Regions from separate parts of the Cupriavidus malaysiensis genome, predicted to be linked through region 2. Evidence: predicted binding sites of a transcription regulator. Region 2 holds the regulator's gene; the other holds the start of a gene.
What was found. The regulator LexA, encoded in region 2, represses DNA repair genes until DNA is damaged. The targets are predictions, from matches to a motif close to ACTGTATNNNNATACAGT.
Positions count from the first base shown of each region.

Region 1 (14,933 bases), on a different replicon from region 2:
GCGTCAGGCCGCGCCGGGCGCGCAGCTCGCGCACCCGCTCGCCGAGCGCCTGCAGCAGCGGGCTGCGCCCCTCGCCAGCCACCGGCGCGCCGCTGGCCGCGCCCGCGCGCTGGCGCGCGCCGGGCGGGCGGGACGCCGTCGGCGCCGCAGCGGCGCTGGCGGCGCCCGGCAAGGCCACGGGAGCGGGAGCGGCGCCAGCCGCCTCTGCGTCCGGCCCCGGCGACTGCCCCAGCGGCTGGGGCAGCGGCTGGGCCAGCGGCTGGCCCAGCGTTAACCCCGATCCATGCAATATAGTGCTTGACATGATTTTCAGCCGGCTCTATGTTTCGTTCATGCACAATAATGCATGAATCGCCGGCATGCAAGCCGGCCATGCCCGATGGAGCCCCACCGTGTCCCCCAGCATGTCTCCCACCGAATTCCGCGCCCTGCTGGCGCGCCTGACCGCGCAGCTCGCCGGCCGCCCCCTGGACGATAGCCTCGACGCCTGGCTGAATGCCGAGCACGGTGCCGGCAGCGCCACTTACCGTGAGCTGAAGGCCGCCTGCGAGGCCGGCGTCGCCGCCGGCTGGCTGTGCGACCGTGAAGGCGGCGGCATCCGCTACGGCCGCATCTTCAAGCCCGCCGACGACCTGCACGGCTTCTCGGTCGACGTGGTCGACATGTGCGACATCGCCGGCCCCCACCACGTCCACCCCGAGGGCGAGATCGACCTGATCCTGCCGCTCGACGGCGCGGCCCGCTTCGACGGCCGCCCGGCCGGCTGGCTGGTGTGCCCGCCGGGCAGCGCGCACCGCCCCACCGTCAGCGGCGGACGCGCGCTGGTGCTCTACCTGCTGCCCGCCGGGCGCATCGAATTCACGCGCCAGTAAGCCAACGGGGAGACACGCCATGAGCGAACGGCTTTCCAACTATCTCGGCGGGCGCTGGCAGGCCGGCAGCGGCGCCGGCAACCCGCTCTTCGACCCCGTGCTCGGCACCGAACTGGCGCGTGTGGACGCCGGCGGACTCGACCTTGCGGGTGGCTTCGCCTTCGCCCGCGAACAGGGCGGCGCCGCGCTGCGCGCGCTCGGCTACCGCGAGCGCGCCGGCCTGCTGGCCGCCGCCGCCAAGGTGCTGCAGGCCAATCGCGGCACCTATTACGAGATCGCCACCGCCAACAGCGGCACGGTCGCCGGCGATTCGGCGGTCGATATCGATGGCGGCATCTTCACGCTGTCCACCTATGCGCGGATGGGCGAGTCGCTGGCGGAGTCGATGGGCGGCCGGCGCACCCTGCTCGATGGCGAGGCAGCGCGGCTGGGCAAGGATCCCGCCTTCCAGTCACAGCACGTGCTGGTCCCCGCGCGCGGCGTGGCGCTGTGCATCAATGCCTTCAATTTCCCGGGCTGGGGCCTGTGGGAGAAGGCCGCGCCGGCGCTGCTGTCCGGTGTGCCGGTGATCGTCAAGCCGGCCACCGCCACCGCCTGGCTGACCCAGCGCATGGTGCGCGACGTGGTCGAGGCCGGCGTGCTGCCGCCGGGCGCGCTGTCGGTGGTGTGCGGCAGCCCCGCCGGCCTGCTCGACCAGCTCCAGCCCTTCGACCTGCTGTCCTTCACGGGCTCGGCCGACACCGCCGCGCAACTGCGCGCGCATGCGGCGGTGAGCCGGCATTCGGTGCGCGTCAACATCGAGGCCGACAGCGTGAACTCGGCCCTGCTGCTGCCGGGCGAGGCGCCTGACAGCGAGGCCTTCGCCCTGCTGGTCGAGGAGGTCGTGCGCGAGATGACGGTGAAGTCCGGCCAGAAGTGCACGGCCATCCGCCGCGTGTTCGTGCCGGAAGCCCTTTACGATGCCGCCGCCGAGGCCATCGGCGCGCGCCTGGCCAAGGTCACGGTGGGCAATCCGCGCCAGGCCGAGGTGCGCATGGGCGCCCTGGTCAGCCGTGCCCAGCTGGAGGCGGTACGCAGCGGCCTGGCACGGTTGCGCACGGCCGCCAGCGTGCTGCACGACGGCGCCGGCCACGCCCTGGTCGACGCCGATCCGGCGGTGGCCTGCTGCGTGGGCCCCACCCTGCTCGGCACGCGCGACGCCGACGGCGCGGCGCTGGTGCACGACACCGAGGTCTTCGGCCCGGTCGCCACTGTGCTGCCCTACCGCGACAGCGCCCACGCGCTGGCACTGGCGCGGCGCGGCCAGGGTTCGCTGGTGGCCTCGCTCTATGGCAGCGACGCCGCCGCGCTCGGCGACGCCGCGCTGGCCCTGGCCGACAGCCACGGCCGTGTCCACGTGGTCTCGCCGGAGGTGGCGCAGAGCCACACCGGCCACGGCAACGTGATGCCGCAATCGATACACGGCGGCCCCGGCCGGGCCGGCGGCGGCGAGGAACTGGGCGGCCTGCGCGCGCTCGGCTTCTACCACCGCCGCAGCGCCATCCAGGCCGGCGCCGCCGTGCGCGAGCGCCTCTGAGCACGGCCCGGGCGGCGCGCGCGCACGGCGGCAAGACCGGCGCGCGCCGCTCCCTCCCGCCAGCGGGAGCATGAACCGAAGACCCTGAAGCCAGTACCTGTCCGATCGAGATTGGGGAGACAAGCATGAGCGCCCAAGCGCAAGCGCCGGTGGAACCGCCCGGCACGCCCTTCAACTTTGCCCATCACCTGTTGGCGCGCAACGCGGCGCGCGCCGCCAAGACCGCCTACGTCGACGACGACGGCACGCTCAGCTACGGCGCGCTGGACGAGCGCGTGCGCCGGCTGGCGGCGGCGCTGGCGGCGGCCGGCGTGCATCGCGAGGAGCGCGTGCTGCTGCTGATGCACGACTGCAACGACTGGCCGGTGTGCTTCCTCGGCGCGATGTACGCCGGCATCGTGCCGGTCGCCGTCAATACCCTGCTGACCGCCGACGATTACGCCTACATGCTGCGCCACAGCCGCGCCCAGGCCGCGCTGGTCTCGGCGTCGCTGCTGCCGGTACTGCGGCAGGCCATCGACCTGGCAGCGGCCCAGGGGGGCTGCGAGGTCCGCAGCGTGATCGTGGCGCGCGGCGAGGCGCCGGCCGCGCCCGGCTGCGCCGCCCTCGACGACCTGCTGGCCGCGCACGCGCCGCTGCCCGCGCCCGCCGCCACCGGCCCCGACGACCCCGGCTTCTGGCTCTATTCTTCCGGCTCCACCGGCCGCCCCAAGGCCGCGGTGCACAGCCACGGCAACCCCTACTGGACGGCCGAGCTGTACGGCGGCCCGGTGCTCGGCCTGCGCGAGCAGGACGTGTGTTTCTCGGCCGCCAAGCTGTACTTCGCCTACGGCCTGGGCAACGGCCTCAGCTTTCCGCTGAGCGTCGGCGCCACCGTGGTACTGATGGCCGAGCGGCCGACGCCAGAAGCCACCATCCGGCGCTGGCTGGACCACCAGCCCACGGTCTTCTTCGGCGCCCCGACCGGCTACGCGGGCCTGCTCGCCTCGCCGCAGCTGCCCGCGCGCGGCGAGGTCTCGCTGCGCCTCTGCTCGTCGGCCGGCGAAGCGCTGCCGGGCGAGATCGGTGAACGCTTCACCGCGCACTTCGGCTGCGAGATCATCGATGGCATCGGCTCCACCGAGATGCTGCACATCTTCCTGTCGAACCGGCCGGGACGCGTGCGCTACGGCACCACCGGCTGGCCGGTGCCCGGCTATGCCATCGAGCTGCGCGGCGAGGACGGCGGCCCGGTGCCCGACGGCGAGGTGGGCGACCTCTACATCCGCGGCCCGAGCGCGGCGCTGATGTACTGGAGCGACCGCGCCCGCTCGCGCGACACCTTCCGCGGCGAGTGGACCAAGAGCGGCGACAAGTACCTGCACAACGCCGATGGCAGCTACAGCTACGCCGGACGCAGCGACGACATGCTCAAGGTCAGCGGCATCTATGTCTCGCCGTTCGAGGTGGAGGCCACGCTGATCCAGCATCCCGCCGTGCTGGAGGCGGCCGTGGTCGGCGTGCAGGACGCCGACGGCCTGACCCGCGCCAAGGCCTACGTGGTGCTCAAGCCGGGCGCCAGCGCCAGCGACGGCGAACTCAAGGCCTTCGTCAAGGACCGGCTGGCGCCCTACAAGTACCCGCGCCTGATCGAGTTCGTCGACGGCCTGCCCAAGACCGCCACCGGCAAGATCCAGCGCTTCAAGCTGCGCGAGCTCGACGCCGCCCGGCACTGAGGCCGGCGCGGCCTCTCTTCGACAGGGCGGACGCCGGCGGCCGGATCGGCTGCCGGCATCCGCTGCGCTACTCGGCCGCCATCCGCGCCGCGCGCGCGAGGCGGCCCAGGCGGACCTTCTCGTCGTCGAGGAAGCGCGCGAAGCCCTCGCGCGAGCCGCTCACCGGCTGGTAGCCGTAGGCCGCCATCTGCGCCAGCAGGTCGGGATCGCTGCGGTAGGCGAGCGCGGTCGCCTGCGCCACCCGGTCGAGCACCGCGTCCGGCGTGCCACGCGGCGCGTAGATGCCGCCCCAGTGCTGCATGCGCACAGCGGTGAAGCCCTGCTCGACCGTGGTCGGCACGTCCGGCAGCACCGCCGTGCGGTGCCCGTCGGCCACCGCCAGCGCGCGCAGCTTGCCGCCACGCACGAATCCCAGCACGCCGACCGGCGCTTCGGAGGCCAGGTCGATCTGGCCGCCCATGACGGCGTTCAGCGTCTCCATGCCGCTCTTGTAGTGCACCACCGTGACCGGCACGCCCAGCGCCTGGCGCATCATCTCGGCGACGAAATGGCCGGTGCTGCCGAGCCCGGCGGTGCCGAAGGCGATGCCGCCCCTGGCCTTGGCATAGGCCTGCAGCGACTTCAGGTCGTTAAAGGACGCGCCCGCCGCGGCGACGATCACCGAGGGCGCCGAGCTGATGCTCGCCACCGGCACCAGGGCGTCGTCGGCATAGGGCATGCGGGCACGCAGCAAGGCGTTGGACACCGCGCCATTGCCCGCAACCAGCAGGGTGTAGCCGTCCGGCGCGCTGCGCGCCACCAGCTCCGCGCCGATCAGCCCGCCGGCGCCCGGCTTGTTGTCGACGATCACGCTCTGGCCCAGCTGGCGCGCCAGCGCCTTGGCCAGCAGGCGGGTATTGGTATCGCCGGCGCCGCCGGCCGAGAATGGCAGCACCAGCCGGATCGGCCGCGCCGGCCAGGCCGCCTCGGCCCGCGCCGGCGCGCCGCGCAGTCCGGCCAGCGCCAGCGGCAGCAGCGCCACCATCCCCAGGCAGGCACGCCTTCTGTTCAGGGTCGTCGCCATGGTCCGCTCCCGGCTCATGCGAAGGCGGCGCCGACCGGCGGCGCCAGCAGGGCCATCAGTTCGCGCACGTCGCCGAGCGTCTCCAGTCCGGCCACCATCTGCTCGATGGCCTGCTGGCGGGCGGGCGCGACCAGGCCGTCGGTAAGCGCGCGGAACTTGGCGGCGACCTCCGCGTTCGACTGCGGCGCCTCGATCGCGCGCGACGCGCGCCGCTGCACTTCGATGCGCTGGCCGTCGGTGAAGGTCACCGCCAGACGCACGCGCCCGCGCGCCTGGGCACCGCCGGCGTCGAGGGCCGCGTCGTGGCGCACCTCGATGCGGGGCAGCAGCGCCCACACATCGTCGGCATCGATGCGCGCGGGGGTGAACTGTGCCACCAGCGCGGCGCCGTCGAGCACCGCCACGGCGAGCGCGTAGCCGATGTGCATCTGCGCGCCGATCGGCGTGAACGGGCGCTGCGGCGGCCACCAGCCGTGATGGTAGACCGCATGCGTGACGTCGACCTCGATGCGCGCGATCTCCGGCGCGCGCAGCGGGCGCTGCGCGCCGACGTCGAACAGCGCATCGAGCGGGGCGTGGATGCCACCCATGGCCGCATAGGGCTTGATCACCATGCGCTCCACTTCCCAGCGCTCGCCGAGGCCGTCGGCAAGCTGGCCGGCATCGGGCGCATGGCCCTCGCCGAAGGTCGAGAGGAAGCCGCCGTACTCGCGCTCGAACACACGCTTGATGCCGGTATAGCCACCCGCCGCCAGCAGCGCCGCGTAGAGGCCGTTGCGCGCCGCGAAGCCGTGGTGCATGCGCTTGCTCATGGCCTCGTACTGGGCCGCCATCAGGCCGGCCGACTGCGTCGCGGCCAGGCCCAGCGCATCTTCGAAGCGGGCCGCGTCCAGCCCCAGCAGCTTGCCCACCGCGGCGGCCGCGGCGTGGGTGCCGAACACCGCGCCCGAATGCCAGCCGCGCGACAGCATCTGCGCGCCGTGCAGGGCCAGCCCCACGCGCGGGCCGACCTCGAAGCCGGCCATGGCCGCCTCCAGCAGGCCCGCCCCGCTCACCCGCGGCTCTCCTTCCGCCGCCGCCCACAAGGCCGGCAGCACCAGCGAGGCGCTGTGCAGCGGCGCGAGCGGATGGTAGTCGTCCAGTTCGAAGCCCTGGATGAAGGTACCGTTGAGCAGGGCCGCCCCCGGCGCGCTGGTGCGCGCGCCCCAACCGACGATGGTGCGGTCGCCCTCGCCTTCGGTACGGCGCACGATGCCCGCCGCGACGCGCGACCAGGGCAGCTGCGCGCCGACGATGGCGCAGCCGATGCCGTCCAGGATCAGGGCCTTGGCGCGTTCGCGCGCGCTGGCGCTGGCCTGCTCCAGGCGGAAGCCGGCCAGCCAGTGGGCGAGGCGCCCGGTCGGCCCGGCCGGATCGGTGGCCGCCTGGCCGGTGGCGCCGGCGTGCGCCGGGGCGGAACCCGGTACGGAAGAATGGGAGGTCATGGCAGGTCCTTGCGAGTGAGCGGGTGAGCGGGTGAGCGGGTGCGCCGGCGAGCGCACCCGGGATTCGACGTCCGTGCCCGACCCGGGGCCGGCACGGCAGACGTGTTCCGGTCGAGCGTTGCATCGAGCGCTCGATCAAGCGGACCTTCAGTCGAGCGGATAGTGCTTGACCAGCTCCGCGACGTGCGCGCTGTCGCGCCGCACTTCCTCGGCGAACTCGGCCGGCGTGTTCGCCACCGGCTCGGCACCGGCGTTGGCGATCGCCTTGCGCACGTCGGCGTCCTTGACCGCTTCGCGCAGCGCCGCGACGATGCCCTGCGTGATGGCGGGCGGCGTCCCCTTGGGCGCAAACAGGCCATACCAGGTCACCGAGCGGAACTGCGGATAGCCGGCCTCGGCCGTCGTCGGCACATCGGGCAGCGCCGCCGCACGGCGGTCGCCCTGCGTGGCCAGGATGCGCAGCGTGCCGGCCCGGTGGTGCGGCAGCGCGCTGGCGATGCTGGTGAGAGCCATGTTCACGTTGTTGGCGACCAGGTCGGTGACGATGGCGCCGGTACCTCGGTAGTTGACGATCACCAGGCGCGGCAGGCCCGCCTCGTCGGCAAGCTGCTGGCCGGACAGCCGCGCCAGGTTCTCGCCCGTGCCGAGCGAGCACTGCGGCGCGGTGCGGCAGTAGCGCACCAGCTCGCCGAAGGTCTTGACCGGCAGCCTGGCACTGACCACCACCGCGGCGGGCGACTGCGAGACAGCGCTGACCGGCTCCAGCCGGGCGAGCGGGTCGACACCCTTGAGGCTGGGCGTATAGCGCGTCGCCAGCAGGCCCGGCACCTGCAGCAGCAGCGTATAGCCGTCGGGACGGGCCTCCATCACGCGCCGCGTGCCGATCAGGCCGTCGGCGCCCGGCAGGTTCTCCACCACCACCGGCTGCCCCCACATCGCGCCGAGCTGGCGCGAGACGGCCCGGGCGGTGGCGTCGGTGCCGCCACCCGCGACATAGGGCACCACCAGGGTCACCGGACGCTGGGGCTTCCACGGCGCGGCGGGCGCCGCCTCGGCGCTCGCCAGCGCGGGCGCCGCCAGCAGGGCGGCGACGGCCGCGCCCAGGGCGAGCCGTCGCGCCGGCCGGCGCGGCTTCGGGTCTTGTATCGACATCTTGTCTCCTGTCATCGTCTTGTCGTCGGATCCTCATGGATCCTGCTTGTCCTGCTTGTCCTGCTTGTCCATCGCGCCGCCGGTCAGGCTGGCGCGCCCACTGCCCGGGCCCGCCAGTCACGCTGGAACACGCCATCGAGCCGGCCGCGCGCCATCGCATGCGCACGCAGCCACGGCCGCAGCGCATCCGCCGCCAGCCCGGGCGGCGGCGGCGCCGACAGCGCGAACAGCTGGAACACATAGCGGTGCGGGCCGTGGCCGGGCAGCGGGCGCGGTCCGTCGTAGCCGGTGCCGCCGAGGCCGTTGCGCGCCAGGACCACGCCCTGCGGCGCGCGGCCCGGCGCCAGGGCGCCCTCGGGCAGCCCGTTCACCGCCGCCGGGCCCCAGGCCAGCGCGTGCGCGATGGCGTGCGGCAGCGGCACGTCGGGGTCTTCCACCAGCAGCAACCAGTGGCTGGCACCGGCTGGCAATGCCCGCCAGCGCAAGTCCGGCGACAGGTTGCCGCCCACGCCCCGGCCGGCGTGGCGCAGCGCCAGGCTGGCACCGGCGGCGAAGCTGTCGCTGTGCAGCGCCAAGGCTGCCGGCAGCGCCGCCAGCACCGGGTCCGCCTGCGCCAGCGTGGCGTCGCCGGCATGGCGGCCGCGCAGCAGCAGCCCGATCCAGCGCAGTACCCAGGGATGGCGCATGTCCGCCGTCATGGCAGGCTCCGCGCCTGCGCCTGCGCCTGCGTTGCCGGGGCTGGCGGCGGCACCTGCCCGTCCGCCCGCCCTGCCATCTGCCCTGCCATCTGCCCTGCCACCTGCCAGGCCCAGGGCCGGCGGCTGCGGTCCTGCTGCTGCCAGGCGCGGATGGCGGGATCGTCCTGCAAAGTCAGCCCGATGTCGTCCAGCCCGAGCAGCAGCGCCTGGCGCCGCAGCGCGTCGATCGGGAAGGGACTGGCCACGCCGTCGGGCGCGGTCAGCGTGGCGGCCTCCAGGTCCACGCGCAGCGGTGCGCCGCCGGCGCACTGCGCGGCCAGGGCCTGCACGGCTTCCAGCGGCAAGCGGATCGGCAGCACACCGTTCTGGAAGCAGTTGCTGTAGAAGATGTCGCCGAAGCTCGGCGCGATCACGCAGCGCACGCCCATGCCCATCAGCGCCCACACCGCGCCCTCGCGCGACGAGCCGCAGCCGAAGTTGGGCCCGGCCAGCAGGATGGGCGCGCCGCGGAAGGCGGCCTGGTTGAGCAGGCAGCCCGGGTCCTCGCTGCCGTCCTCGCGGTAGCGCAGGGCCTCCAGCGCCCAGGGGCCGAGCTGGTCGCGCGCCAGGCTGGTCAGCCGCTCGATGCGGACGATGACATCGGTATCGACGTTGGCGAGCATCAGCGGCACGGCGGCGCCGCTGACCACGGTGAAAGGCTGCAGGCTCATGCAAGGCTCCTGACATCGGTGATGCGGCCGGTGACGGCGGCGGCCGCGGCCATCGCCGGGCTGGCCAGGTGGGTGCGCGCCCCGGGGCCCTGGCGGCCGACGAAGTTGCGGTTGGAGGTGGATACCGAGCGCTGTCCCGGCGGCACCTGCTCGCCGTTGGCGGCCACGCACATGCTGCAGCCGGGCTCGCGCCAGCTGAAGCCGGCCGACTCGAACACCTCGCGCAGGCCTTCGGCCTCAGCCGCCGCCTTGACCGCCACCGAGCCCGGCACGACCCAGGCGGTGACGCCGGGCGCGACGCGGCGCCCGCGCAGCACCGCGGCGGCGGCGCGCAGGTCGGACAGGCGCGAGTTGGCACAGGAACCGATGAAGACCCAGTCCACCGGCGTGCCGGCGATCGGCGCGCCGGGCTCCAGTCCCATGTAGGCGAGCGCGTCGGCATAGGCCTGCGCGGCGGCGCCGGCGGCCGCCGGCACGGGGATGCGCGCGTCCACCGCGATGGCGTGCTCCGGGCTGGTGCCCCAGGTGATGGTGGGCACGACCTCGGCCGCGTCGATGCATTCATCGCGGTCGAAGACCGCGCCGGCGTCGCTGGCCAGGGTGCGCCATGCCGCCGCCGCCTGCTCGAACGCGGCGCCGGCCGGCGCATAGGGACGGCCGCGCAGCCAGTCGATGGTGCGCTCGTCCGGGGCGATCAGCGCGAAGCGCGCGCCCAGCTCGACCGCCAGGTTGCACAGGGTCAGCCGTGCCTCCACCTCCAGCGCGCGCACGGCGCTGCCGGCGAACTCGATGGCATGGCCGGCCCCGGCCGCCGCGCCGAAGCGGGCGATCAGGTGCAGCGCCAGGTCCTTGGCGCTGACGCCGGGCGCCAGCGCGCCTTCGCAGCGGATACGCATGCGGCGCGGCTTCTGCAGGCGCAAGGCCTGCGTGGCCAGCGCATGCGTGCTCTCCGACGAGCCGACGCCGAAGGCCAGCGCCCCGACCCCGCCATTGGTACAGGTGTGGCTGTCGCCGCAGACCACGGTCAGGCCGGGCAGCACGATGCCGAGTTCGGGGCCGCTCACGTGCACGATGCCCTGGCCGGGCTCGCCGAGATCGAACAGTGTCACGCCGGCCGCGGCCGCGCGCTCGCGCAGCGCGCTCCACAGCCGCGCGCCGGGCAGGTAGGTGGTGCCGTCGCGCCCGGGCTGGCTGGACACCGCGTGGTCGGGCGTGGCGAAGACCAGGGCGGGGTCGTGCAGCGGCAGGCCGCGCGCCGCCACCTCGGCCAGCGCCGGCGGGCCGGACAGGTCGTGCAGCAGGTGGCGGTCAATGTGCAGCAGCGCCCAGCCGTCGCCCAGTTCGCGCACCACATGCGCATCCCAGAGCTTGTCGAACAGCGTGGCCGGGTTCATGCCGGCCTCGCGGCGTCGCTGCTGCCGGGGGTGGCGGGAGCAATGGCGAGCGCCGGTGCACCCGCATTGAAGCGCTGGCGCAGGGCGTCCCACTCGTCGGCGCCGAAGCGGCGGAAGGTCTGCGCCACGCCCGCCGACACCGGCGGCGCGCTGTGCGTCGCCTTCAGTTCCGCCAGCGCGCGGTCGCCCGCCTCGATCGCGGCCTTCAGCATCAGGCCCGGCAGGATGGCCAGCTTGTAGCCCATGGCCTCGGCCTCGTGCAGGTCGAAGATCGGCGTGCGTCCGCCGGGCACCACGTTGAGCAGGCAGGGGCCCTGCACGCGGGCCGGTACCGCGGCCACTTCCTCCAGCGTCTGCGCGGCTTCGACGAAGGCCATGTCGGCGCCGGCGGCGAGCGCCGCCTTGGCGCGCCAGATGGCCTCGTCCAGGCCCAGCACGGCGCGCGCGTCGGTGCGCGCGATGATGACGAAATCCGCCGTGCGGCGCGCCTGCGCCGCCGCCCGCACCAGCGAGACGAAGGCTTCGCGCGAAACCACCTCCTTGCCGTCGAGGTGGCCGCAGCGCTTGGGCGCGACCTGGTCCTCGATATGGATGCCGGCCACGCCGCGGCTCTCGTACTCGCGCACGGTGCGCGTCACGTTCAGTTCGTTGCCGTAGCCGGTATCGGCGTCGGCGATCAGCGGGATGGCGATGGCGCGCGCCATCACCGCGGCGTTCTCCACCATCTCGCTCAGGGTCAGCAGGCCGAAATCGGGAAAGCCGCGCGCGGCCGAGGTCCCGGCTCCGGTCATGTAGGCGGCGGCGAAGCCGGCCTGCTCGATCAGGCGCGCGCCGATGGCGTCATAGGCGCCCGGCGCGATCAGCATGCCGGGTGCCTGCAGGCGCTGGCGCAACAAGGTGGCGGGGTGCATGGTGCGGGCGGTCTCCTCTTGCGGGTAGGCGAATGCCCCCGGGACGGGGGACCGGGGCAGCGTGTGCCTCTCGCCTGTGTTTATGTGTTTATATTCTAATAACAACTAACCAGCAAGGTCAACCGGAACCGGGCGGAGCGGCCAGGGATCCGCGCCACCCTTGTGCTATGCTCCCCGACGCCACCGATCCATCACCCCATGCCCCGCAACACCGCTGACGCAACGCCCGCCCCGCTGCCCCGCATCCCTGGTACCTCCCTGCACCGGCAGCTCTTCCTGGTGCTGCGCGACGAGATCTCGCGCGGCGTCTACGCGCAGACCGGCGCGCTGCCCAAGGAAGAGGCGATCTGCGAGCGCTTCGGCGTCTCGCGCATCACGGTAAGGCGCGCGCTGGCCGACCTCGCCGCGCTCGGGCTGGTGGAGCGGCGCCACGGCCTCGGCACCTTCGTGCGCGCCGGCACGCCGGCGGGGCGCAGCAGTCCCAGCCTGGGCATGATCGACAGCCTGCGCCGCGCGGCGCTGGAAACCGAGGTCGAGGTGCTCGAGGTGGCCCAGGCCGAGCCGCCGCCGGATATCGCCGCGCTGCTGCAGCTCGCGCCCGGCGAGCACGCCGTGCATGCCCTGCGCCTGCGCAGCCTGCAGGGCGAGCCGGTCATGCTGACCGACGCCTGGGTGCCGGCCGCGCTGGGCAAGCGGGTCTCGGCGGCAGCGCTGCGCAAGCATGCGCTGTTCGAGATCCTGATGGCGCAAGGGGTGAAGTTCGGCCGCGTGGTGCAGGAAATCAGCGCCCAGGCTGCCGATCCCCGCTGTGCCCGCTGGCTGCGCACCGAAGTCGGCGCGCCGCTGCTGAAGCTGGTGCGCCTGCTGCACGATCCCGCGGAGCTCCCGGTGCAGCACCTGACGGTGCTGCTGTCGCCGGAACGCAGCCGCATCCTGATGGACATCCCCTCCGAGAAGATCAACACGCTGAGCGCGGGACAGATCGTCCACGATATCGGCCGGCAGGACTGAGTGCGCGGCGCGGCCGGCGCGGGCACCAGGGCGTTGGGCCAGGTCCTATCGTCCAGCGGGGAAATTTCCCATATACTGTATATTCATACAGTCAATTGGAAGCCGTGGCCGCATGCTGCCACGCACCCCTCCGCCCGCCTCGCCGCCCAGCCGTCATGCTGTCCGCCACCCGCCGCATCGCCCACCTCGACATGGACGCCTTCTACGCGTCGGTCGAGCTGCTGCGCTACCCCGAACTGCGCGGCCAGCCGGTGGTGATCGGCGGCGGGCGCAATGCCGTGCCGGAGGTGCTGGCCGACGGCAGCCGCCGCTTCGCGCGCCTGCGCGACTACGTCGGACGGGGCGTGGTCACTACCTCGACCTACGAAGCGCGCGCCTTCGGCGTGTTCTCCGCCATGGGTATGATGAAGGCCGCCCAGCTCGCCCCGGACGCGATCCTGCTGCCGACCGACTTCGAGGCCTACCGCCACTACTCGCGCTTGTTCAAGGCGGCGGTGGCGCGCTTCACCGACCAGATCGAGGACCGCGGCATCGACGAGATCTACATCGACCTGAGCGCGGTGCAGGGCGAGGCCGCCGAGGTTGCCGGGCGCATCAAGCAGGCCGTGCGCGAAGCCACCGGCCTGAGCTGCTCGATCTGCGTGGCGCCGAACAAGCTGCTGGCCAAGATCGGCTCCGAGCTGGACAAGCCGGACGGACTGACGCTGCTGCGCATGGAAGACGTGCCGCTGCGCATCTGGCCGCTGCCGGTACGCAAGGTCAACGGCATCGGGCCCAAGGCGAGCGAGAAGCTGGCCGCGCTGGGCATCGGCACCGTGGGCGAGCTGGCGCGCGCCGACCTGGGGCTGCTGCAGGAGCATTTCGGCCGCAGCTACACCGCCTGGCTGGCGCAGACGGCGCAGGGCTTCGACGAGCGGGCCGTGGTGGTCAGTTCCGAGCCCAAGTCAATCAGCCGCGAGACCACCTTCGAACGCGACCTGCACCCGCGCCGCGACCGCCCGCTGCTGTCGGAAGCCTTCACGGGGCTATGCCTGCGCGTGGCGGACGACCTGCGGCGCAAGGGCTATGTCGGGCGCACCATCGGCATCAAGCTGCGCTATGACGATTTCCGCACGGTGACGCGCGACCTGACCCTGCCGGAGCCCTCGGCCGACGGCGCGGCCATTCGCCGCGCGGCCACCGAATGCCTGCGCCGCGTGCCGCTCGACCGCAAGCTGCGGCTGCTGGGCGTGCGCGTCAGCGCGCTGCTGCCGGTGGAGGAAGCGGCGGGGCTGGCAGCGCTGCCGATCCAGGCCGAACTGCCGTTCGACGCGGCGGACGGCGGCTGAGCCGGGCCGGCGCACGGCCATGTACGCCACGGGCCGGCCGCACACCCCGGCCTTTCTCCCCTCTGCCTTTCTCCCCTGGCCGCCGCTCAACGCGGGGCGCGCAAACGGGCATCCAGGAAGTCGATCAGCGCCCTGACCTTGGGCGGCAGGAAGCGGTTGGGCGGATGCAGCAGCCAGACCGTGCCCACGTAGGCGCGCGCCTCCAGGGTCCAGTCGGCCAGCACGCGCACCACCTCGCCCCGCTGCAGCGCCTGCGCGGCGGCGAAGTCCGGCAGGCTGGCGATGCCCAGTCCCTGCTGCGCCGCCTCCAGCCGCGCGCTGGCGTGATTGGCGGCATAGCGCCCGCGCACCTCCACGCTCACCGGCGCCGCCGCCTCGGCCGGCGCCGTGCGGCGGAAGCGCCAGCGCTTGTCATCGGCCGTCTCGCCCAGGAACAGGCAGTCGTGCGCGGCCAGCTCGCGCGGATGGCGCGGCTCGCCGCGCGCGGCGAGATAGGCGCGCGATGCGCACAGCACCCACTCGACGCGGCCCAGGCGCCGGCCGGCCAGGCCGGGTGGCGGCTGGTCGGTCAGGCGGATCACCAGGTCGAGGTCGTCGTCGAGCGGATCCAGCGTGGCATCGGAAAACACCAGCCGCAGGTCCACATCGGGACAGGCGCGCAGGAAATCCGGCACCAGCGGATGGATCACGGTCTTGGCGTAGGCGGTCGGCGCGCTCAGGCTGACGCGCCCGGCCGGCCGCGCCGCCAGGGCGCCGGCCGCATCGACGGCGCCGGCCGCCGCGCCGACCAGCTCGCGGCAGTGGCGGTAGACCTGCTCGCCCGAGGCGGTGACACGCACCTTGCGTGTCGAGCGCTCCAGCAGGCGCGTGGCCAGCGCATCTTCCAGCCGCTTGATCTGCCGGCTGACCGTCGACGGCGTGGTGCCGAGCTGGCGCGCCGCCAGCGAGAAATTGCCGGCATCGACCACGCGGGCGAACACGGCCATGTCGGGCAGCAGCGCAAACAGCTCGTTGGGGTT
Region 1 covers NZ_CP017755.1:2,259,603-2,274,535, forward strand. Annotated here, with positions in the region: gene BKK80_RS29540 (helix-turn-helix transcriptional regulator) at 1-304, opposite strand, end outside; gene BKK80_RS29545 (DUF4863 family protein) at 405-872, shown strand; gene BKK80_RS29550 (3,4-dehydroadipyl-CoA semialdehyde dehydrogenase) at 892-2,448, shown strand; gene BKK80_RS29555 (benzoate-CoA ligase family protein) at 2,574-4,163, shown strand; gene BKK80_RS29560 (tripartite tricarboxylate transporter substrate binding protein) at 4,231-5,226, opposite strand; gene BKK80_RS29565 (MmgE/PrpD family protein) at 5,241-6,710, opposite strand; gene BKK80_RS29570 (tripartite tricarboxylate transporter substrate binding protein) at 6,858-7,862, opposite strand; gene BKK80_RS29575 (YbhB/YbcL family Raf kinase inhibitor-like protein) at 7,946-8,560, opposite strand; gene leuD (3-isopropylmalate dehydratase small subunit) at 8,557-9,270, opposite strand; gene BKK80_RS29585 (3-isopropylmalate dehydratase large subunit) at 9,267-10,664, opposite strand; gene BKK80_RS29590 (isocitrate lyase/PEP mutase family protein) at 10,661-11,575, opposite strand; gene BKK80_RS29595 (GntR family transcriptional regulator) at 11,774-12,586, shown strand; gene dinB (DNA polymerase IV) at 12,742-13,914, shown strand; gene BKK80_RS29605 (LysR family transcriptional regulator) at 14,001-14,933, opposite strand, start outside.
Region 1: the regulator LexA is predicted to act here: its motif matches at 12,661-12,678, upstream of dinB (DNA polymerase IV).

Region 2 (14,933 bases):
CGTACCGCCGGACAGGCTCACCGCCGCCGTCCACAGCGGGTAGTCGGGTGCCGGAACCAGCACCTCGTCGCCGCTGTTGAGCAGGGCGTTCATCGACATCACGATCAGCTCGGATGCACCGTTGCCGACGTAGATGTCTTCCAGGCCCACACCCTGGATCTTCTTTTCCTGCGTGTAGTGCATGATCGCCTTGCGCGCGGCGAAGATGCCCTTGGAGTCCGAATAGCCCGCCGAGTTGGGCAGGTTGCGCATCATGTCCTGCTGGATCTCCTCCGGCGCGTCGAAACCGAACACGGCCAGGTTGCCGATGTTCAGCTTGATGATCTTGTGCCCTTCTTCTTCCATCTGCTTGGCCTTCTCCAGCACGGGCCCGCGGATGTCGTAACAGACGTTGTTGAGTTTGTGGGATTTCTGGATCGGTTTCACGGCGTGTCGGCGAGGGCTGGGCTGCCGGTCTCCTCGGCAGCGGGCAATTCGGGAATCTGGACGGAAATCGGGAGGCGCGTCCGCTGCAATGCAACGCGAACGTGGCAGACAGGGAGGCAAAAGCTATAATTTATCGGATTATGACAGACTTCGGCGCGGATTCTTGCATTGCAGCGCAGTGCATGCCGTGCCGCCGCCGTGACCCGCCCGCCCCCGCGCTGCACGGCCGGGCCGCCCGCGGCCCGGCACCGGCCCCGCACCGGCGGGCACCTCGAAGGTGCCCTTTGAAACTCCACGCCGACCAGCCCCAAGCGCTCAATACCGTCACCGCCTATGGTCCGGGCTATATCGAAATCAACCTGATCCGCCACACCGAGTCCGTGCTGGTGATGCCGGAGGGCGAGATCCGGCCATGGCCGGTGGAGCGTTTCGAGGACCTGCAGGCTGCCCATTTCGAGGCCTTGCTGGAACTGGGGCCGGAAGTGGTGCTGCTGGGCACCGGCGCCCGCCTGCGCTTCCCGCACCCCAGGCTGACCGCGGCGCTCGCGAACCGTCATATCGGCGTGGACGCGATGGACCTTCAGGCAGCATGCCGCACCTACAATATCCTGATGGCCGAAGGCCGGCGCGTGGCGGCCATCCTGATGCTGGACCCGGTGGCCTGAAGCCGCTCTCCGGTCCGCCCGGCGCACCCGGGAAGTTGAGCGGCCGCCACGCTTGAAGTCTGGCCGGGCGCCCCAATCTGCCTTTGCCGTAGTGGCCGCCCAGTGGGGACAACCCCGTGGTGGCAGCCCCCGTTTCCTGCCTCTCCCCCAGGAGCCTCAAGCAATGACCGTCAGCCTCGACAAGCCCGTACCGGATTTCAGCGCCCCCGCGACCGGAGGCACCTTCAGCCTCGCCGGACAGCGCGGCAAGACGCTGGTGCTGTACTTCTATCCCAAGGACAACACGCCCGGATGCACCACCGAGGCCATGAACTTCCGCGACCAGCACGAGGACTTCGTCGCCGCGGGCGCCGTAGTGTTCGGCATCTCCCGCGACAGCCTCAAGTCCCACGAGAATTTCAAGGCCAAGCTGGAACTGCCCTTCGAACTGATCTCCGACGGCGACGAAGCGGTCTGCACGCTGTTCGATGTCATCAAGATGAAAAAACTCTATGGCAAGGAGGTGCGCGGCATCGAGCGCAGCACCTTCATCCTCGACGCCAAGGGCGTGCTGCGCCACGCCATGCGCGGCATCAAGGTGCCCAACCACGTCGACGAAGTGCTCGAGCTCGTGCGCGCGCTCTGAGCGCCGGCAAGGCCCGCGCCGGCGTGGCAGGCGCGCCACGCTGGCCACGCCGGGCGCCGATTGCCAAACACGGGGGCTTCAGATACATTGACCCGTAATGAGTTCAGAATCCGGCTGCCACACCGTTTCGTCGTTCCGACCCAGGCGCTCCCCGCCACGGGCCGGTAGCGGAGCTGCCGTGTCGCCGCCCGCGATGAAAACCGCCCTGCCCGTCTACCGGGTTCGGCGGTTTTTTTGTCTGTGCGCGCAACCAGGCCGCCGCCTGGCACCCGCCGGCCTGCGCGCGCTTCCCGCTGCGTCCCCCTGAAAGGAAAGCCAAGCATGCCGCTGCCCACCATGCCCACCAAGCCGGCTCAACTGCTCGATCCGAGCGAGTTCGCCCCGGTCACCGCGTTGCCCAAGGCCAGGACCGCGACACAGGGCAAGAAACCGGTGCCCGCGCTGGAGCGCGTGGCCTTGCTGGAAACCGGTGATGCGGAACCCGCCCCGGCAACACGAGCGCGCGCCACGACCACGCGCGCCCGCGCCAAGGACGTGCCCGCGGTTCCGGTGGCCCCGCCCGTAGCAGCCCCCGTCAGCGTCCTCAAGCCGGCCACCGCCCCGAGCCGGCGCGCGCGCAAGGACAACGGCCCGAGCAAGCTGTTCGTACTCGACACCAATGTGCTGATGCACGATCCGTCCTCCCTGTTCCGCTTCGAGGAACACGACATCTATCTGCCGATGATGACGCTGGAGGAACTGGATAACCACAAGAAGGGCATGAGCGAAGTCGCGCGCAACGCCCGTACCGTCAGCCGCACGCTCGACGCGCTGGTGGCAAACACCGACGGCGCGCTCGACGAAGGCCTGCTGCTGGCCAAGCTCGGCAACCGCGACGCGCAGGGCAAGCTGTTCTTCCAGACCCGGCTCAACGACATCAAGCTGCCCGAAGGCCTGCCGCAGGGCAAGGCCGACAACCAGATCCTCGGCGTGGTCAGCGCGCTCAAGGAGCAGCAGCCGGGCCGCCAGGTGGTGCTGGTGTCGAAAGACATCAATATGCGCATCAAGGCCCGCGCGCTGGGCCTGCCCGCCGAGGACTACTTCAACGACCAGGTCCTGGAAGACAAGGACCTGCTCTACTCGGGCGTGATGGCGCTGCCGGGCGACTTCTGGACAAAGCACGGCAAGGGCGTCGAAAGCTGGCAGGATCCGAAGTCGGGCGCGATGTTCTACCGCCTGACCGGCCCGCTGGTGCCGTCCTTCCTGGTCAACCAGTTCGTCTACCTGGAGCCCTCCGACGGCAGTCTGCCGCTCTATGCGCAAGTCAAGGAGATCAACGGCAAGACCGCGCTGCTGCAGACACTGAAGGACTTCACCCACAACAAGAACAATGTCTGGAGCGTGACCGCGCGCAACCGCGAGCAGAACTTCGCGCTGAACCTGCTGATGAACCCGGAGGTGGACTTCGTCACCCTGCTGGGCCAGGCCGGCACCGGCAAGACGCTGCTGGCGCTGGCCTCGGGCCTGGAGCAGGTGCTCGACCAGAAGCTGTACAACGAGATCATTGTCACCCGCGCCACGGTGCCGGTCGGCGAGGACATCGGCTTCCTGCCGGGCACCGAGGAAGAAAAGATGCAGCCCTGGATGGGCGCTTTCGACGACAACCTCGAGGTGCTGCAGAAGAGCGACGACAGCGCCGGCGACTGGGGCCGCGCCGCCACGCAGGAGCTGATCCGTTCCCGCATCAAGGTCAAGAGCATGAACTTCATGCGCGGGCGCACCTTCGTCAACAAGTTCGTCATCATCGACGAGGCGCAGAACCTGACGCCCAAGCAGATGAAGACGCTGGTGACTCGGGCCGGCCCAGGCACCAAGATCGTGTGCCTCGGCAATATCGCGCAGATCGACACGCCTTACCTGACCGAAGGGTCGTCCGGCCTGACCTATGTGGTGGACCGCTTCAAGGGCTGGAGCCACAGTGGCCATGTCACGCTGGCGCGCGGCGAGCGTTCGCGCCTGGCTGACCACGCCGCCGACGTGCTCTGAGGCAATTGACCACCGTCCCGGCGGGCCCAGGACGGGGCCCGCCGGCGTGTGCCCGCCACGCCCGAGACGGCGTGGCGGGCGTTCGCGCTTCCAGCGGGCGTTGCTTTCCGTTGTTTCAACCTGGCAGGAGGAGTCATCGATGCAGGACTGCCCGACGCAATTCTCCAGGCAGCGGCCACGTGCCGCCCGCGCACCCGCGACCGCTTCCCGTACCGGCTGGCTGCCGCTGCTGCCTCTGCTCGCCAGCCTGTCCGCCGTCGTAGCCTGGCACCCCGCCTGCGCCGCGGACGGGCTGGTGATCCGCACCATGGGGCCGGTCAGCTACGTCTGCGGCGGCGTCGCCGAGGACGAGCGCCAGGCGCTGGCCGCGCAGGAGCAGAACTTCAATATGGGGGTGCTGTTCACGCGCGGCGAAAACGGCGAGTACCTGGCCGACGTGTCGGTGCGCCTGGTCTACGACGGCCAGGAGGTCGCCCGTTTCCGAGCGAACGGTCCGCGCTGCCTGATACGTGCGCCGGAAGGCAGCTACAATATTGAAGCAAGCTACAAGGGGCAGCCGCGCTCTCTCACGGTGAACACCGGCACCCGTAACGCGCAATTGCGCTGGTAGCCGCGCTGGCAGCCAGGCAGCAGCCTGCTGGCAGCCGGATGGAAGAGACCCAGAGGATGCCCGCAAGCCGACACCCCGCAGCCGTCGCAGCGCCCACCGGACCTGCCCGCCAGGTCGGCTGCGGCCGCCCGCGCCTCGCGCTGGCCTGCCTGGCGGCCCTGCTGCTGGCTGCCTGCGCCTCGTCGCCGCCAGCCCGCTATGCTGGCTCCGCGCGCGCGCCTCGCCCCGTGATCGCCGACCCGTCTGCCGGCACCGAGGAAATCTCCATCCAGGCTATGTCGCTGGTCGGCACGCCTTATCGCTATGGCGGCAATACACCCGATTCCGGCTTCGATTGCAGCGGGCTGGTGCGCTACGTGGTGGCGCGTGCCGCCAATGTGAACCTGCCGCGCACCACCGAAGCCATGGGCGTGCGCGGCGCTCCGCTCGAGCGCAGCCAGGTGGCGGCGGGCGATCTGGTCTTCTTCAATACCACGGGCCGGCCGAATTCCCATGTCGGCATCTACGTCGGCCAGAACCGTTTCGTGCATGCACCGTCCACAGGAGGCACGGTGCGCCTCGAGGACATGAGCAAATCCTACTGGGCTTCGCGCTACAACGGCGCGCGCCGGGTCTCGGGCCCGCTGGATCCCGGCGACTCGCCGGTCATGGTGGTGCAATCGACCCCGGCGCCCGCCTCCTCCTCCACGCCCGTCCGCGCGGCCACGGCCCAGCCGGCCGACGACGACGATCCGATCGCGGCCTTCGCCAACCGCTGAAGCCGAAATCAAAAGGCCGGGCATCGCCCGGCCTTTTCTGTCATCCGATGCCGGTCGCCCCGGCACCCGCGGCATGCGGGGTCAGAGCACGTGCTTGCCCACCCACCAGGCGATCGCCGCCATGAAGGCCGAGGCCGGAATGGTCAGCACCCAGGCCCAGACGATATTGCCCGCCACGCCCCAGCGCACGGCGGACATCTTCTGCACCGAGCCCACGCCGACGATGGCGCCGGTGATGGTATGGGTGGTGGACACGGGCACGCCCAGCGCGGAAGCGATGAACAAGGTCAGCGCACCGCCGGTCTCCGCGCAGAAGCCGCCGACCGGCTTGAGCTTGGTGATCTTCTGCCCCATGGTGCGCACGATGCGCCAGCCGCCGAACAGCGTGCCCATACCGATCGCCACGTAGCAGCAGACGATGACCCACACCGGGGGCTCGGCGCCACCGGCGGCCACGTGGCCGCTGGCGATCAGCAGCATCCAGATGATGCCGATGGTCTTCTGCGCGTCGTTGCCGCCGTGGCCCAGGCTGTACATCGAGGCGGACAGCAGCTGCAGCCGGCGGAACCAGCGGTCGACGCGCGACGGCGGCGTGCGGAAAAAGGTCCAGCCGACGATCACCATCATCAGCGAACCGAGCACCATGCCGAGCAGCGGCGAGATCAGGATGAAGGCCACCGTCTTCAGCAGGCCGCCGCCCACCAGTGCGCCGGTGCCCGACTTGGCCACCGCCGCACCGACCAGGCCGCCGATCAACGCATGCGACGACGATGACGGAATGCCGTAGTACCAGGTGATCAGGTTCCAGGCGATCGCCCCCATCAGCGCGCCGAACACCACATAGTGGTCGACGATCGCCACGTCGATGGTGCCGGTGCCCACGGTGGCGGCGACCTTGAGGTGGAAGATGAAGATCGCGACCACATTGCACATGGCCGCCATCGCCACCGCATGGTGGGGCTTGAGCACCCCGGTGGAGACCACGGTCGCGATGGAGTTTGCCGCGTCATGGAAGCCGTTCATGAAATCGAACAGCAAGGCGAGCGCCACCAGCAGGGCGATCACCCACAGGCTCATTTGTACGGTCTGCATGCGGGTACGCGCCTCAGGCGTTCTCGAGGACGATGCCCTCGATGATGTTCGCCACGTCCTCGCACTTGTCGGTGATGGTCTCGAGCTGCTCGTAGATGGCCTTCAGCTTGATCAGACGCTTGACGTCGGTCTCGTCGCGGAACAGCTTGGACATGGCGGCACGCATCACGCGGTCGGCTTCCGACTCGAGCTGGTCGATCTGCTGGGCAGTCTTCAGGATGGTGCTGGCATTGCTCATGTCCTCGAGCAGGCCCACGGCGATCTTGACCTGGTCGCAGCACTGCACGCAGATGGCGGCCAGGCGGCGTGCCTCCTCGGTCAGGCTGGTCACGTCGTACAGCGAGATGGTTTCCGCCACGTCCTCCATCAGGTCGAGGATGTCGTCCATGGTGGTGATCAGCTTGTGGATCTCGTCACGGTCCAGCGGCGTGATGAAGGTCTTGTGCAGCAGGTCGATGGTGTCGTGCGTGATGCGGTCGGCCTTCTTCTCGGTGGCCTGCACGCGGCGCGCATGCGCTTCGGCATTCGGCAGGTCGTTCACCAAGACCTCGAGTTCGCGCGCGGCGGTGGTCGCGCATTCCGCGTGCTGGTTGAAATATTCGAAGAACTTGCCCTCGGTGGGCATGAATCGGCCGAACATGAAATGTTCCTTGTCGTAGCGCCGGGGGGCGCCGCTGGGATTGTTGCGGGGGGTGGATGCGGCGGACACAGGTCCGCATGACACGACAGCCGCGCGAAGGCGGCTGTCATCAAGTCGCAATATTTTACAGGGTTGCCGGCGCCGCGCCGCGACAATCGACGCAATTTGCGTCTGCTTCCCGCGAAGCCGCGCCGGTGCTGGCGTCAGGTGTCGTTGTCGAAGAAGGCCGGACCGCCGCTGAAGTTGTCGAACTTGGTGAACTGGCCCAGGAAGGTCAGGCGCACCGTGCCGATCGGACCGTTACGCTGCTTGCCGATGATGATCTCGGCCGTGCCCTTGTCCTGCGAATCCGGGTTGTAGACTTCGTCGCGGTAGATGAACAGGATCACGTCGGCATCCTGCTCGATGGCGCCGGATTCGCGTAAGTCTGACATCACCGGCCGCTTGTTCGGCCGCTGTTCCAGGCTGCGGTTGAGCTGCGACAGCGCGATCACCGGGCAGTTCAGCTCTTTGGCCAGGCCCTTGAGCGAACGCGAGATCTCGGAAATCTCGGTGGCGCGGTTCTCGCCGCCGCCCGAGCCCGACATCAGCTGCAGGTAATCGATGATGATCAGGCCGAGCTGGCCGCACTGGCGCGCCAGCCGGCGCGAGCGCGCGCGCAGCTCCATCGGGTTCAGCGCGGGCGTCTCGTCGATGAAGAGCTGGGCATCGTTCATGCGCTGGATCGCATGGGTCAGCCGCGGCCAGTCCTCGTCGAGCAGGCGCCCCGTGCGCAGCCGGTGCTGGTCGAGCCGGCCGACCGAACCGAGCATACGCATGGCGAGCTGGGTACCCGCCATTTCCATCGAGAAGACCGCGACCGGCAGCCCCTGCTCGACAGCGACGTGCTCGCCGATATTGAGCGAGAACGCCGTCTTACCCATCGACGGACGCCCGGCGACGATGACCAGGTCGCCCGGCTGCATGCCGCTGGTCATCCGGTCCAGGTCGATGAAGCCGGTAGGCACGCCCGTCACGTCGGACGTCGAATCGCGGTGGTACAGCTCGTCGATGCGCTCCACCACCTGGGTCAGCAGCGGCTGGATCTCCTGGAAGCCGGCCTGCCCGCGCGCGCCTTCCTCGGCGATGGCGAAGACCTTGGATTCGGCTTCGTCGAGCAGCTCGCGCACCTCGCGGCCCTTGGGCGCGAAAGCGGCGGTGGCGATATCGTCGGCCACCGTCACCAGCTTGCGCAGCACCGAGCGCTCGCGCACGATTTCCGCATAGCGGCGGATATTGGCCGCACTCGGCGTGTTCTGCGCCAGCGAATTGAGATAGGCCAGGCCGCCGACTTCCTCCGCCTTGCCTGCCACCTGCAGCATCTCGTAGACGGTGATGACGTCGGCGGGCTTGGTGGCCGAGATCAGGCGGGCGATGCTCTGGAAGATCAGCCGATGGTCGAAGCGGTAGAAGTCCGCCTCCGACAGGAAATCCGCGATGCGGTCCCAGGCGGCGTTGTCCAGCAGCAGGCCGCCGAGCACCGATTGCTCGGCCTCGATGGAGTGCGGCGGGACCTTGAGGTTGTCTAGTTGGGGGTCGGCGACGGGCGCATTCATGGGGGGCAATTATAGCGGCGACGGGGCCCGGCCCGCGCGGAGAATTCGGCAGTGGCGAACCACTGTGGCGTCGGCGGCGTCACGCGACGGACAAGAAAAAAGGCAGAAGCCCAAGCTTCTGCCTTTTCTCGTGATCCGAACCGGCCGGTGCGTGCCGCTGCGGGCACCGCTCCAGCCTGGCGCCGGAATCTCAGACCTGCTCGCCCAGCACCGAGACGGTCACGTCGACCACCACGTCGGTGTGCAGCGCCACGCTGACCGGATGGTCGCCGACCATCTTCAGCGGACCGTTCGGCAGGCGGACCTGCGCCTTCTCGACGACGAAGCCTTGCGGAGCCAGGGCTTCGGCGATGTCGGCGTTGGTCACCGAGCCGAACAGGCGGCCATCCACACCCGACTTCTGGGTGATCTGGATGGTCAGGCCGTTCAGCTTCTCGCCTTCCGCCTGGGCGGCGGCCAGCTTCTCGGCGGCAGCCTTTTCCAGGTCGGCACGCTTGGCTTCGAATTCTTCGATGGCGGACTGGGTCGCGCGGCGGGCCTTCTTGCTCGGGATCAGGAAGTTACGGGCGTAACCGTCCTTCACGCGAACGATGTCACCCAGGTTGCCCAGGTTGACGACTTTTTCAAGCAGAATGACTTGCATCGTATATCTCTCCTTTACCTAGGGCCTGGACAATCAGTTCTTGTGCAGGTCGGTGTACGGCAGCAGCGCGAGGAAACGCGCACGCTTGATAGCCGTATCGAGCTGACGCTGATAGTGCGCCTTGGTACCGGTCAGGCGTGCCGGCGTGATCTTGCCGTTGTCGCCGATGAAGTCCTTCAGGGTGTCCAGATCCTTGTAGTCGATCTGTTCCACGCCAGCCACGGTGAAGCGGCAGAAGCGCTTGCGCTTGAACAGCGGGTTCTGCTGCTGGAAGCGCTTCTTGTTCTTGTTGTCACGTTTGACGAATGCCATGATTCAATCCTTTTCGAATGCTTTACATCCAGTGATGTGAAAGACGAGAGCCTTGCTGTTGCGATGCTTGCGGGCCAGGAAGCCTTCGCAGTCGAGCAGCGTGCCCAGCGGCATGCGCTCCAGGCGCTGGCCGACCGGGCCGATGCCCATCGCCGCGATGGCGAACTCGATCTGCCGGGGAATCTGCGCCTCGACCACCTCGCCAGCGTGCTGCAGCAAGCAGTTCACGACAGGCACGCCGGCCGGCGTGTAGCGCAGGGCTTCGCGTTCGACTAGGGTCGCGGACAGCCGCAACTGGTTCAACGCGCGCCTCCTTGCTGGTCCCGGGCCACCCCGCCGATCCGGCCGGGCAGCGCTCTAGCGCACCGCACCGCCGATCAGGCGGCCTGGCTCTCGCTGCTTTGTTGCGCGGCCTTGCGGGCTTCTTCGCGCTGCACTTCCTTCATCATCGGCGAGGGAGCGGTTTCGGCCTTCTTGGTCTGGACGATCAGGTGACGCAGCACCGCATCGTTGAACTTGAACGCGTGTTCGAGTTCGGCCAGGGTTTCCTTGCCGCATTCGATGTTCAGGCAAACGTAGTGAGCCTTGGCCAGCTTCTGGATCATGTAGGCCAGTTGGCGACGACCCCAGTCTTCCACGCGGTGAACCTGGCCATTCTGCGAGGTGACCAGCGACTTGTAACGCTCGATCATCGCGGGCACTTGTTCGCTCTGGTCCGGATGGACGATAAAGACGATTTCGTAATGACGCATTGACGCTCCTTTTGGGATGAGCCACCCGGGCGTCACGTCCGGTGCGGCAAGGTTGGATAGCCTGCCATTATAGCCCGCAGCAAGCTGGCACGGCAAGCAGACTGCCCGCTCAGCACTGCGCGAAGCACTGCTGCAGCCGGCCAGGGTCCGCCGCCAGCCGAGGATCCCGAGCCAGAGCGAGCAACAGCAGCGCGCGCGCCTTGTAGGGATTCAGGTCACCCGCGGAGACGAACAGGCCGGCGCCAGGATTCGGCAGTGCCGGAATCGATACATGGCCCGCACCGGTGCGGGAACTGCGCACCACCGCGACACCTGCGCGCGCCGCGTCGGCCAGCGCGGCAGCCAGCGCCTCGTGGATCGAACCGTTCCCCGCCGCCGCCACCACCAGGCCCGCCGCGCCGGCAGCCACCAGCGCGTCGACGACGATACGGGAGGGCTGCGCATAGCTCGGCACAATTTCCACCAGCGGCCACTCCCCGGCTGGCAGCGGCCAGGACCGCTCGACCCGGCGCAATGGCGCGCGCATGAAGCTCACCAGCTCATCCTGGACGAAACCGAGCGGGCCGCCCACCGGCGACACGAAGGCATCGACCGCCGAGGTATGTGCCTTGACGACATCCCGCGCAGCATGGATCTGCTGGTTCAGCACCACCAGCACGCCACGGCCGCGCGCTTCCGGATGGGCCGCCACACGCACGGCATCGAGAAGATTGAGCGGGCCATCCGCAGACAGGGAGGTCGAAGGCCGCATGGCCGCGGTCATCACTACGGGAACCGGTACCGCACAGGACAGATGCAGCAGCATGGCCGTCTCTTCCAGGGTATCGGTACCGTGAGTCACCACCACACCCGCCACATCGGGCTGGGCGCACCAGAATGCCACGCGCGCCTGCAGTCTGGCCCACAGCGCAAAGCCCATGTCCTTGCTGTCGACCTGGGCCACCTGCTCGGCCTCCAGGCGCGCCACCGACTTCAACGCCGGCACGGCATCCAGCAGCGCCGTCACCGGCACCGTGGCTGCCTGGTAATGCGCACTGCTGGCCGCGCTGGCGGCGGAACCGGCGATGGTGCCGCCGGTGGCAAGCACGACGATGCGGGGAAGCTTGGACATATCAGGGCGGGAACACGGGTGAGCCGCGATTGTAACCGTACGCCCAACCACCATCACTCCGCCGCACCGGCCACAGGTCGCGCAAATTCCACTTGCACTTCGTCACATACTGTATAAAATCACAGCATACTGTTTAAACATACAGTACCCCTGACACCAAGAACAAAGCGGCGACTCCATGGCAACCCTGACTCCGCGGCAACAACAGATCTTCGACCTGATCCGCAACACGATCCGCCGCACCGGCTTTCCGCCTACGCGCGCAGAGATCGCCGCGGAGTTCGGCTTCTCCTCCCCGAATGCCGCCGAGGAACATCTGCGGGCACTGGCGCGCAAGGGCGTGATCGAGTTGACCCCGGGCGCCTCGCGCGGCATCCGCCTCAAGGTCTCGCGCAGCGATTCGGAAACACCGGACCAGTTCACATTGCCGATGGCCGGCGTGATGCAACTGACCCTGCCGCTGGTCGGCCGCGTCGCGGCAGGCAGCCCCATCCTCGCCGCCGAGCACATCGACCGGCAGTATCAGGTGGATGCCTCGGTCTTCGACGAACAGCCCGACTATCTGCTGCGCGTACGCGGCCTCAGCATGCGCGATGCCGGCATCCTCGACGGCGACCTGCTCGCAGTCAAGCGCGCCAGCGAGGCCAGCAACGGCAAGATCGTGGTAGCACGCCTTGGCGAGGACGTCACTGTCAAACGCTTCAAGCGACGAGGCGACAGCATCGAGCTGATTGCCGAGAACCCCGACTACCCCAACATCCTCGTGAAACCGGGAGAAGAAGAGTTCTCTCTCGAGGGTATCGCGGTCGGACTGATCCGTCCGGCCGGCTTCTAGCGCAGCCGGCCCGACCCCTCGCCGCCGCCAGGTCTGCAGCGTGGCGGCACCTGCCTCACCGTTCCGAAGGCGCCCGCCGACGCTGGCGCCATCCCCCGACTATTGTCAATCGACAGGTGCAACCATGCCGCAAGCCAATACCATCTCCGCCCGCCGCCCGGTCAAGCCAGTGCCTTTCCGCCAATGCAAGGGCGTGCGCATCTACCAAGGCGCGCAGCGCCGCACCATGGTCGGCAGCATGGCCGCCATCTGCCGCATGCTGGAGTTGGCCGAGCCGGCCAAGCTGCACGTCTGAGCCTGCGCGGCACCCGAGTACGCACGGGTACGTGACAGGCGCGGCTCGCCGTGCCGTGCCTGTCACGCCGGGCATTCGCTTTGCCGCATTCGCTTTGCCGCGCATCTGCTTTGCATGATGCACGACGGCGCCCGAGCAATCGCATGCCCGAGCGGTCGTCGCGCACCAACGATTCCGCGATGTTCCATGGCGCCTTCAATCCGCGTCCAACCCTCTGCCTATGCCAGGCAATGCGTAGGGTGCCCCTCCCTTGATGCACACTCCGCCCCTCGTTCGAAGGGGGCATTTCCGTATCTTTACCGTTGTTTGCAATTGCAGCGGCGCGCAGCACGTCAGTGCCGGCGAGATTCGCGTGCCGGCTCGCTAGAATGGCCGCTGACATTGGAATAGCGCCGCACCGGCAGCAGCTCCATCTGCGGAGTCGCCGGCAAGACTGACAGGCGCTCGTACGCGCCGCGCTGCTGCATTGCCGAGGCATACCACGCTGCCTGCCTCGGCACACCGACCACCCTCCGGACAGCGCTCCCGGCCACCACAACGACTACAGATCGGGGACCTCGCTTGCCGCTTCAAACTGTCCAGGTTCTGGCCTTGGGCAATCCCGCCATCGCCACGCTGCTATCCCTGTGCTTCCTGCTGGCCTGGAGCTACGAGCGCGCGCAGCGTCACCTGTTGATGTTCTGCGCATCGTTCCTGATCTATGCCTTGGCCGCGTCAGCGCAGATCCTGCAACTGCCGCGCGACGCTGGCGTGAACCTGCTGCTGTCCTGCGCGCTCTACCTGGGTAGCACCCTGTTGCTGTTGCGCGGCGTCGTAGCACGCGCCGACGCGCAGTTCGATGCCGTGCCGCTGACCACGCTGGCCTGTCTGCAGTTGATCGCGCTGGCGTACTTCCACTATGCCGACGACCAGATCGCGGCACGCATCTACATACTCCACGGCGGCATCGCAGTGATGCTGCTGACCGGCGTCGCGCGGCTTGGCAAACTGCGCCTGGGCGCCGCCGTCGACCGCGCGCTGTATTGGATCCTGCTGGCGTTTGCGCTGAGCTTCGTGCCACGCTCGGCGCTGACCATCACATCCGCCGCGTCCGGCAACGCCGACTCACTAGCGCACTCGCCCTTCTGGATCGCACTGCAGCTCAGCCTGGTACTGTTCGGCATCGTGCTCGGCCTGGCCCTGCTCGCAGGCGCCATGTCCGACGTGATCGACAAGCTGCGCGAGGAACGCGACACCGATCCCCTGACCCGCCTCCACAACCGCCGTAGCTTCGAGGTGCTGGCTGAGCGCGAGATTCCGCCCCGCCAAGGCCAGCCGCTCAGCGTGCTGCTCTGCGATATCGATCACTTCAAGCACATCAACGACACCCACGGCCACGCCGCAGGCGACACGGTCCTGTCGGAATTCGGCCACCTGGTCCTCGCAAGCATCCGCCATCGGGACATTGCAGGCCGCATCGGCGGCGAAGAGTTCGCCATCCTGCTGCCCGGCACCGACGTTGCGAGCGCGCTGCACCTCGCCGAACGCCTGCGCCACACGCTCGAGACGACGGCATTCGAGGCCCTGCCCGGCACATGTACCGTGACCGCCAGCTTCGGCGTCACCGCGCTCGCCGCCGGGGAATCGCTAGATGACCTGCTGACCCGGGCCGACATGCTGCTTTACACCGCCAAGCGCGAGGGAAGGAATTGCGTGGCATTCGAGCACAATCCGCCACCGGCACAACTGGCGAACTCCCGCCAGGCGGCCTAGGCAGGATCCGCAGCGCGACGAGGAGCAAGGACGACTATCAGCCGACCTTGCCTGAAAACCGGTGCGACCTCAGTCCTTACCAGCCACCTGCGCGCCGGCAGCTCCGCCTGACGCCGCAGGCCAGGGCTCCGCATGCTCGATCGGTGCGGCCTTGCCGTTGCCCAGGATAGCTCCATCCACAGCGTACTTGGCAGCGACCCGCGCCTGCACTGCATCCATGACGGCACGCACCGCCGGCCCCGCACCTTCTGAGGCCGCCACCCCGGTGGCCGCCCGGGCCTTGGCGCCAAGCGGATAGAACACAAACTCGACACCCTCCGGCACCCCCGCCTCCTTGGCCAGGCGCCGGTTAAGCTTGCGCAGGTATTGCTTCTTCGAGACCGTCGTTTTCGCCATCGCCATCTCCTGGAGAGTCGAGCAATGCTAGCATGGCAGGACGAGGCACCGTATCGAATGGTCTACGCCATCCATTGGCCGCAACCGCAACAGGCCCGGGAACGGCTGCCGAGAAAGCATCGGCACATCGAAGTCAAAGCGTGCAATCGGAGCTATGCCAACCGCATCGTTGGACAAGCCCGCATCCCTAACTTAACGACTGGGATTTCCCCGTGAAAACAGCACACTACCGCGCGGCGAGCCCAAAGCAAAACGGCCGCTTCTGCAAGCGGCCGTTCTACAAGAAATTCCTGGGGTGGCTGATGGGACTCGAACCCACGACGACAGGAATCACAATCCTGGACTCTACCAACTGAGCTACAGCCACCGTCGTTTTGCTGCTTTCGATTCGTTGCGAACCG
Region 2 covers NZ_CP017754.1:3,169,083-3,184,015, forward strand. Annotated here, with positions in the region: gene BKK80_RS14300 (pyridoxal phosphate-dependent aminotransferase) at 1-426, opposite strand, end outside; gene BKK80_RS14305 (Mth938-like domain-containing protein) at 711-1,091, shown strand; gene BKK80_RS14310 (peroxiredoxin) at 1,255-1,716, shown strand; gene BKK80_RS14315 (PhoH family protein) at 2,038-3,741, shown strand; gene BKK80_RS14320 (hypothetical protein) at 3,881-4,351, shown strand; gene BKK80_RS14325 (C40 family peptidase) at 4,408-5,109, shown strand; gene BKK80_RS14330 (inorganic phosphate transporter) at 5,191-6,201, opposite strand; gene BKK80_RS14335 (DUF47 domain-containing protein) at 6,215-6,841, opposite strand; gene BKK80_RS14340 (replicative DNA helicase) at 7,045-8,436, opposite strand; gene rplI (50S ribosomal protein L9) at 8,627-9,079, opposite strand; gene rpsR (30S ribosomal protein S18) at 9,113-9,391, opposite strand; gene priB (primosomal replication protein N) at 9,395-9,694, opposite strand; gene rpsF (30S ribosomal protein S6) at 9,769-10,143, opposite strand; gene BKK80_RS14365 (asparaginase) at 10,253-11,254, opposite strand; gene lexA (transcriptional repressor LexA) at 11,433-12,089, shown strand; gene BKK80_RS37085 (hypothetical protein) at 12,214-12,384, shown strand; gene BKK80_RS14375 (GGDEF domain-containing protein) at 12,976-14,136, shown strand; gene BKK80_RS14380 (hypothetical protein) at 14,206-14,532, opposite strand; tRNA gene BKK80_RS14385 (tRNA-His) at 14,824-14,899, opposite strand.